DNA from 2 places in the Kitasatospora sp. NPDC018619 genome. Region 2 is predicted to be linked to the other one. Evidence: riboswitches for the same ligand, from Rfam matches in the RefSeq annotation. Region 2 holds a riboswitch; the other holds the start of a gene.
What was found. A riboswitch is a leader RNA that binds a small molecule or an ion and turns the genes downstream of it on or off. The one in region 2 is predicted to bind cobalamin.
Positions count from the first base shown of each region.

Region 1: it holds a riboswitch for cobalamin, as region 2 does, so the genes downstream of both, ACH5AR_RS25870 (ribonucleoside-diphosphate reductase subunit alpha) here and ACH5AR_RS12980 (cobalamin biosynthesis protein) in region 2, are expected to answer to the same signal.

Region 1 covers NZ_JBISAI010000017.1:140,949-145,151, forward strand. Annotated here, with positions in the region: gene ACH5AR_RS25870 (ribonucleoside-diphosphate reductase subunit alpha) at 1-1,956, opposite strand, end outside; cobalamin riboswitch at 2,147-2,291, opposite strand; gene ACH5AR_RS25875 (hypothetical protein) at 2,718-3,599, shown strand; gene ACH5AR_RS25880 (glycoside hydrolase family 26 protein) at 3,774-4,203, shown strand, end outside.
Region 2 covers NZ_JBISAI010000007.1:75,311-79,513, forward strand. Annotated here, with positions in the region: gene ACH5AR_RS12975 (alpha/beta hydrolase) at 239-1,345, opposite strand; cobalamin riboswitch at 1,659-1,791, shown strand; gene ACH5AR_RS12980 (cobalamin biosynthesis protein) at 1,899-2,891, shown strand; gene ACH5AR_RS12985 (cobyric acid synthase) at 2,888-4,203, shown strand, end outside.

The DNA.
Region 1 (4,203 bases), on a different contig from region 2:
GTACGGGTTGACCTGGAGGAACTCGCCGGACAGCGTCTCGCGCTTGAACAGGTTGGACACCTGCGGCTCGATGCACTCGTACACGCCGGCGATGGACGCGATGGTCGCGGTCGGCGCGATGGCCAGCAGCAGCGAGTTGCGCAGGCCGGTCTCGGCGATCCGGGCGCGCAGCGCGTCCCACTTCTCGGCCCACTGCGGGGCGGCCGACGGGAAGTGGTCGATGTGCAGCTCGCCGCGCGCGGCGCGGGTCTCGCCGTACGCCTCGTGGCGGCCGAGCTGCTCGGCCAGGTCGGCGGAGCGCTCGTACGCGGTGAGCATGATGCGCTCGGCGATGAGGGTGGACAGCCGGGCGGCCTCGGGGGAGTCGAAGTCGATCCGCAGCTTGAAGAAGACGTCCTGGAGGCCCATCACGCCCAGGCCCACCGGCCGCCAGCGGGAGTTGGAGGTGCCCGCCTCGGTGGTCGGGTAGAAGTTGATGTCCACCACGCGGTCGAGGAACGTCACGGCGGTGCGGACGGTGGCGTCCAGCCGCTCCCAGTCCATCGCGCCGAGGAGGTCGGAGGCCGACGCGCCCGCGGCCACGTGGGCGCCGAGGTTGACCGAGCCCAGGTTGCAGACGGCGGTCTCGGAGTCGTCCGTGACCTCCAGGATCTCCGTGCACAGGTTGGACGAGTGCACGGTGCGGCCCGGCAGCGCGGTCTGGTTGGCGGCGCGGTTGGAGGCGTCCTTGAAGGTCATCCAGCCGTTGCCGGTCTGCGCCAGGGTGCGCATCATGCGGGCGTACAGGGTCTGCGCCGGGATGGTGCGCACGGCCTTGCCGGCCAGCTCGGCCTTGCGGTAGGCCTCGTCGAACTCGGCGCCCCACAGGTCGACCAGCTCCGGCACGTCGGCCGGGGAGAACAGCGACCAGTCCTGGTCGGCGTTGACCCGGCGCATGAACTCGTCCGGGATCCAGTGCGCCAGGTTGAGGTTGTGGGTGCGGCGCGCCTCCTCGCCGGTGTTGTCGCGCAGCTCCAGGAACTCCTCGATGTCGGCGTGCCAGGTCTCCAGGTAGACGCAGGCCGCGCCCTTGCGGCGGCCGCCCTGGTTGACGGCGGCGACGGAGGAGTCGAGGGTGCGCAGGAACGGCACGATGCCGTTGGACTTGCCGTTGGTGCCGCGGATCAGGCTGCCGCGCGAGCGGATGCGCGAGTAGGACAGGCCGATGCCGCCGGCGTGCTTGGACAGCCGGGCGATCTGCGCGTAGCGGTTGTAGATCGAGTCCAGGTTGTCCAGCGGCGAGTCGAGCAGGTAGCAGCTCGACATCTGCGGGTGGCGGGTACCGGAGTTGAAGAGCGTCGGAGAGGAGGTCAGGTACTCCAGGCGGCTCATCAGGCCGTACAGCTCGGCCACCTCGCGCACCGACTGCTCGCTGTCGCCGACCGCCAGGCCGCAGGCGACGCGGAGCAGGAAGTGCTGCGGGGTCTCGATCACCTTGCGGGTGATCGGGTGGCGCAGCAGGTAGCGGGACTGCACGGTGCGCAGGCCGAAGTACTCGAAGCGGTCGTCGCCCTCGGTGTCGACCAGCGCGTCCAGGGCGGCGGCGTGCTTGGCGACGAAGGCGGCGGTGGTGTCGCCGATCAGGCCCTCGGCGTGGCCGACGGCGATCGAGGCGGAGAAGGACACCGAGCCCTGGCTGTTCGCCTCGTCGACGATCTCCAGGGCGAGCAGGCGGGCGGCCAGCTTCGAGTACTGGGGGTCCTCGGCGATCATCGACGCGGCGGCGTCCACGGCCAGCCCGCGCAGTTCGGCGAAGTCCGAGCCGGCGTGACGGCCGCGCAGCGCGGCGGCGGCGACATGGCCGGGGTCGACCTCGGTGAGGTCGGAGCTGCGGTCGGTGAGCAGCCGCAGCAGGGCGCCGCCGGGGTCGGAGACCGTCGGGTCGGTGAAGGCGGTACCGGAGCCCTGGGCGGGCAGGGTGGCTGAGGCGGCGGTGGTCAAGGCGCTCTCTCCTGGCGGCGATCGGCGGCGGTGATCGGGGGCACCGGGCCGATCGGGGCAGGGGAGCACGGCACGAACGCAGACGGCGTCGCGCGACGGTGACTCCCCGGCCCGCCCGCGAGGCCCGGAGGGGTACTGCTCGTGCCGGCGCGGCCTCTGCGGGAGGGCCGTGGCGCACACCGTCGGCAGGTACTCGGACTCGCGGGGTACGGCTGCTCCAGCCGCCCGCACACCGCTGCGGGGCAGTCCCGGATTCGCACCGGGTTCCCCTGCATCGACAGCAGAAGCGAGCATACATGTAGTGGTGTCTCCCTGAAGCGACCCCAGATGTAGTACGGCGTCGCGTGTCGGGGCGATGACCGGCCGTACCGGGAACGTGGCGCCCGGAGGCCTTCGAAAGGCCCGGGGCCGGGGCGGCGGAGTCCTGGTTTCGATACGGAATGGTCACCGGGAGGACCGGCCGTCGCGGTGATGCCCTACGATCTGGGCGCATGAGCGACGGAACCGGCGTCCCCGGCCACGGGCCGCAGGGAACGCCTCCCGCCGGGCCGGGGGGCGCACAGAATCAGCAGCCGGTGGTACCTGGGCCGGTACCGCCGCCGAGCGGGGGTTTCGGGCCGCCGCCCGCCTCCTACGGGCCGGTCGTGCCGGCGGCGCAGCCGGTCGCCCAGCCCGTTCCGCCGATGCCGCAGCCGGTCCCGCCCCCGCCGCAGCCGGTTCCGCCCGCACCGCAGCCCGTGCCACCGGTCGGGCAGCCGCAGCCGCACCCGCAGCCGGTCGGGCAGCCCCAGTGGCACCTCCAGCAGCAGCCCCACCAGCCGGTCCCGCCGCAGCGGGTCGAGCCGGACTGGGACGCGCTGGCGGACCGCAACGAGGCCGACGCCAAGCGCCGCCGCCGGCTGAAGGCCGTCGGCGTGGTGGCCGCCGTCGCCGTCGTCGGCGGCCTGGTCGCCGGCGGTGTGCTGCTGTTCAAGGGCAAGAAGGACGACGGCTCCCCGGTGGCCGCCAAGACCACCGGGCCGGTCGCGTCCCCGAGCGCCTCCGGCACGCCGGACGACCCGTCGAAGCCGATCTGGGAGGCCGCCACCGACCCGGCTCCGCAGGACGCGGGAGCGCTGTTCTCCGCGCTCCAGGTGACGATCAACGGCGCCACCTGGAACCGGACCGTCGTGACGCTGGACTCGCCCTGCTGGGACGGGAACTCCACGACCGGCGGTCTGGGCAAGGTCCTCGGCGACCAGGGGTGCCAGCAGGTGCTCCGGGCGACGTACGTCTCCGGCGAGAGCGCCGTCACCGTCGGGGTGGCGGTGTTCGACCACCGCATCCAGGCCGAGACGGCGCTGAAGAACTTCGCCGGGCAGCTCAAGGGCGCGCCCGCGGCCGGCTCCCCGGCCTTCTGCGCCGCCGCCGGCTGCACCGGGACGCACAACAGCCTGGGCCGGTACGGCTACTTCACGGTCGAGGGCTCGGCGAAGGGCGGCAACGCCCCGGACGCCACGGCGACCGCGGCGGCCTCCGGCTTCGCCGAGCACGTGAAGGGGCAGCTGCTGAAGCGCGCCAAGGCCGCTTCCTCGGCCGCGCCCGGAGTCCAGGGCACCCCGCCGGCGTCGGCGGGCTGACCGGCGACGACGCCCCGCCGCCGGCGGGCTGACCTGCTGTGACACCCCGGCGCCCCGGCCGACCGCTCGCGGGGGCCGGGGGAGTGTGGCAGGCTCTCGGGACAGTCATTTCGCATGTGTGTTCCGGTTGCGTCCGTGGGGGGCGGCGCCGGCGAGCAACCGGAGGAGCGGTCCGTGGCCCTGCCCAGAGCCCTGCGCGGCAAGACCGCCGTCCTGGCCGCGGCCGGGGCCGTCGTCGCGGCGGGAGCGGTCGTCCTGCTGGACCACGACGGCCGGGCCGACGGCGAACAGCCCCCGAGGGTCCCGGTGTCGGTCGGCCTGCCCGGGCGCACCCTGCCGCCGGAGGTGGGCCGGGACCTGCTCGCCCGGGATCCGCAGGCCTCGCCGAACGCCCGCGCCGTCCAGCAGTTCCTCGCCGACCTGGAGGCCCAGGCCCGCACCGGGCAGAGCGGCGGCACGGTGATCGGCCAGCACGTCGAGGCGCACAACGAGCGCAACAACCCCGAGTACGGGGACTACCGGGGCACCAAGCAGGTCGGCTACTACTACCGGAAGGCCGCCGACATCACCGGCAAGCTGCCCGGCTTCGTGGAGACCGACCTCG
Region 2 (4,203 bases):
CCGGGGGGTGCCCGTCGCCGGGGCCCCGGCCGGACCGGCCGTCCGCGCGCCCCCGAAGGAAAGGGGGGAAACGTTCATTCGCGGACGGTTTTCGTGCCCGGTATACGCGGATGGCTTCGCGGCCGGCTTTCGCGGGCGGTCCACGGACGGAAAGCCACCGGGAAAGCACGGCACGGCCCCGCGCGGACCGGCCGGAAATGCCCGCACGGGGAGGGGGGCCGCCACCGGCGGTGCGCCGCTACAACAGCGGCGTGAGCCAGCGCCGGAGGAGTTCGGCGTAGCGGTCGGGGGCGGAGTTCCACAGGGTCGCGTGGTCGGCGCCCGGGAAGGCCTGGAGGCTCACCACGTCCCGGCGGGCGGCGGCCAGTTTCTCGGCGGTGCCGAAGGGCGCGATCCGGTCCTCCCGCCCGGCCAGCAGCAGGGTCGGCACCCGCAGGTCGGTGCCCTCCGCGATGCGGCCGAAGTCGGCGAGGTCCACGCCGGTGCGGCCCTCGGCGGCGAGGGCGCCGAGTTCGGCGGCGACGCCCGGGAAGCCGGCCCGGGCGGCGTCCCGGCGGGCGGAGGCCGACAGGTCGAGCACGGGCGAGTCGAGGACCAGGCCGCGGACGGCGGGCGCCCAGACGGAGCGGGCCACGGTCTGCAGGACGGCGGTCGCGCCGACGGACCAGCCGTACAGGATCACCTTGCCCGCGCCGCTGTCGAGCGCCAGTCGTACCGCCGCCTCGACGTCGCGCCACTCGGTCTCGCCGAAGTGGCTGAGCCCGTCCGGGGAGGCGGGGGCGCCGTGGTCGCCGCGGTAGGTGACGACCAGGGCGGGCAGGCCGAGCCGGTCGAGGACCGGGAGCACCGGGAGGGCCTGTTCGCGGTCGGCTCCGGGGCCGTGCACCAGGACGACCCAGGTCCCGCGCGTGCCGTCCAGCTGCCAGGCCGGCATCGGGCCCAGCTCGCCGTCGGCGGCGGTCTCGGCGAAGGCGAGGCCGAGCGCCTCGGTCGGGTTGCCGCGGTGGACCCGGGGGGTGAAGCGGACCTCGGTGCCGGGGGTGAGGGTGCCGCGGTCGGCGCGCACCAGGCGGCGGGTGACGCCCTGCTCGTCGCCGCCCAGGACCTCCTCGACCACCGCGTGCCCGCCGTCCGCCCACTCGACCGCCCAGCGGCCGGGCCGCAGGCTCTCGGGGGCCCGGGTGAAGGTGACCCGGCCGGGGGCCAGGCCGCGGACCAGCACCGGCCCGGACTCCTGGACGGCGGCCTCCGGACGGACCATCCGCTCGGAGGCCCGGCGGCCCACCACCAGCGCGGCGGCCCCGACCGCGGCGGCCGCCACGACGGCGGCGGTTCCCCAACGCATCTCGCTCCCCGCTCTGTTGCTCACGGATCCGTTGTGCACGGACCGGACGGTGTTCGAGCACCAGTCCACCGGCGCCCGGCCCGCCCGGCCACCGGACTGGGCCGTCCGGGTCACCCGGGCGGCTACCCGGCGGCGCCGGGGGGATGCCGGGGCGGTGCCGAGAGGATGCCCGGCACGGTGCTGAGGGAGCGCCAGGAGCGGTGGGCGGGAGTGCCGGCGCCGCCGGCGCCCGCGTGTGACCAACCCCTCCGTGACCTCGGTTGACTCCCGGTTCGGGCCCGTGATGGGATCCTGGGGCCAAACGGAGGCATGGAGAGGAAGCCGGTGGAAGTCCGGCGCGGTCCCGCCACTGTCACCGGGGAGCACGCTCGGAACATCGCCACGGCGGCCGTCGACGGCCGCTGGAAGGCTCCGGGTGTGCGTTCGACCCGGAAGCCAGGAGACTCTCGCCCCCGTCACGTCGAGCCAGGGCGCGGACCCTGAGTGAGGACACGCACGCGATGCAGGCTGCCCCGCCCCGCCGGACTCCGAGCTGCCGTCCGCCGTGCGGCCGATGACCGCGCGCACGCCCTCCCCCGCCCCGCACCCGCTGGCCCGCGCCGCCGCGTTCGCGCTCGGCGCCGTCGCGGGCCACGCCGCCGACGCCCGCTTCGCCGACCCCCGACGGGGCCACCCGGTGGCCGTCTTCGGCAGCGCCGCGACCCGCCTGGAGCAGCGGCTGTGGCGCGACGACCGCGCCGCCGGGGCCGGGTACACCGCGCTGTGCGTGGGCGCGGTCGCGGCGGGCGCGCTCGCCCTGGACCGCACGGTGGGCCGCCGCCCCCTGGGCCGGGCCGCGCTGGCCGCGGCCGCGACCTGGACGGTGCTCGGCGGCACCTCGCTGACCCGGGAGGCGCGTGCCGTCGGCCGCTCGCTGGCCGCCGGGGACCTCGCGGCCGCCCGGGACCGCCTGCCGCACCTGTGCGGGCGGGACCCGAGCGCGCTGGACGGGCCGCAGATCGCCCGGGCGGTGGTCGAGTCGGTCGCCGAGAACACCGCCGACGCCGTCGTGAACGCGCTGGTCTGGGGCGCCCTGGCCGGCACCCCCGGCCTGCTGGCCTTCCGCGCCGTGAACACCCTGGACGCCATGGTGGGCCACCGCTCGCCCCGCTACGCCCGGTTCGGCTGGGCCTCGGCCCGGCTGGACGACCTGGCGGGCTGGCCGGGCGCCCGGCTGACGGCGCTGCTGACGGTGGCCGCCGCGCCCGAGCCCCGGACGGCCTGGCGGGTCTGGCGGCGCGACGGCTCCGCGCACCCGAGCCCGAACGCCGGCCAGGCCGAGGCGGCCTTCGCCGGCGCGGTGGGCGTCCGGCTGGGCGGGCGGCTGCGGTACGGCGACCGGGTGGAGGACCGGCCCGTGCTGGGCGCGGAGCTGCGGCCGGTGACGGTGGACGACATCGAGCGGGCCTGCGCGCTCTCCCGGCGGGTGGGCGCGCTGGCGCTGGGTACGACGGTCGCGGGGCACGTCCTGCTGCGGGCACTGCTGGGGAAGAGGGGACGGGCATGAGCAACGCGCTGCTGGTCGCGGGGACGACCTCGGACGCGGGCAAGAGCGTGGTGACGGCCGGCATCTGCCGCTGGCTCGCCCGCCGGGGCGTGCGGGTCGCGCCGTTCAAGGCACAGAACATGTCGCTCAACTCCTTCGTCACCGCCGACGGCGCGGAGATCGGCCGCGCCCAGGCGATGCAGGCGCAGGCGGCCCGGGTGGAGCCGGAGGCCGCGATGAACCCGGTGCTGCTGAAGCCGGGCGCGGACGGCCGCAGCCAGGTGGTGCTGCTCGGCCGCCCGGTGGCCGAGGTGGGCGCGCTGGACTACCGCGAGCGCAAGCCCGTCCTGCTGGAGCGCGCCCTGGAGTGCCTGGCGGACCTGCGCCGCCGCTACGACGTGGTGGTCTGCGAGGGCGCGGGCTCGCCCGCCGAGATCAACCTGCGCGACCGCGACATCGCCAACATGGGCCTGGCCACGGCCGCCGCCCTGCCGGTGGTGGTGGTCGGGGACATCGACCGCGGCGGGGTCTTCGCGGCGATGTACGGGACGCTGGCGCTGCTGTCCGCCGAGGACCAGCGGCACGTGGCGGGCTGGTTCGTCAACAAGTTCCGCGGCGACGCACGGCTGCTGGCGCCCGGCCTGGAGATGCTGCACGGGCTGACCGGCCGTCCGGTGCTGGGCACCCTGCCGATGCTGCCCGGGCTCTGGCTGGACGCCGAGGACTCGCTGGACCTGTCCACGGTGGTGGACCGGGCGGACGGGCCCGGGCCGCTCGGCGCGGACGTGCTGCGGGTGGCCGTGGTGCGCTTCCCCCGCCTGTCCAACTTCACCGACGTGGACGCGCTCGCCCAGGAGCCGGGCGTGCTGGTGCGCTGGGCGACCAGGCCCGAGGAGCTGGCCGACGCCGACCTGGTGGTGCTGCCCGGCACCCGGGCCACCGTCGCCGACCTCGCCTGGCTGCGCGAGCGCGGCCTGGCGCCGGCGCTCGCGGCGCGGGCCGCGGCCGGGCTGCCGGTCCTCGGCGTCTGCGGCGGCTACCAGATGCTCGCGCACTCGATCGTGGACGAGGTCGAGTCGAAGGCGGGCGCCGTCGAGGGCCTCGGGCTGCTGCCGACGCACGTGCGGTTCGGCGCCGGGAAGGTGCTGGCGCGGCCGGTCGGCGAGGCGTACGGGCAGCGGGTCGAGGGCTACGAGATCCACCACGGGGTGGTCGCGGTCGAGGGCGGGGAGCCGTTCGTCTCCGACGGCCGCGGGCAGGGCCTGGACGGCTGCCGGGTCGGCTCGGTCTGGGGCACCACCTGGCACGGCGTGCTGGAGAACGACGGGTTCCG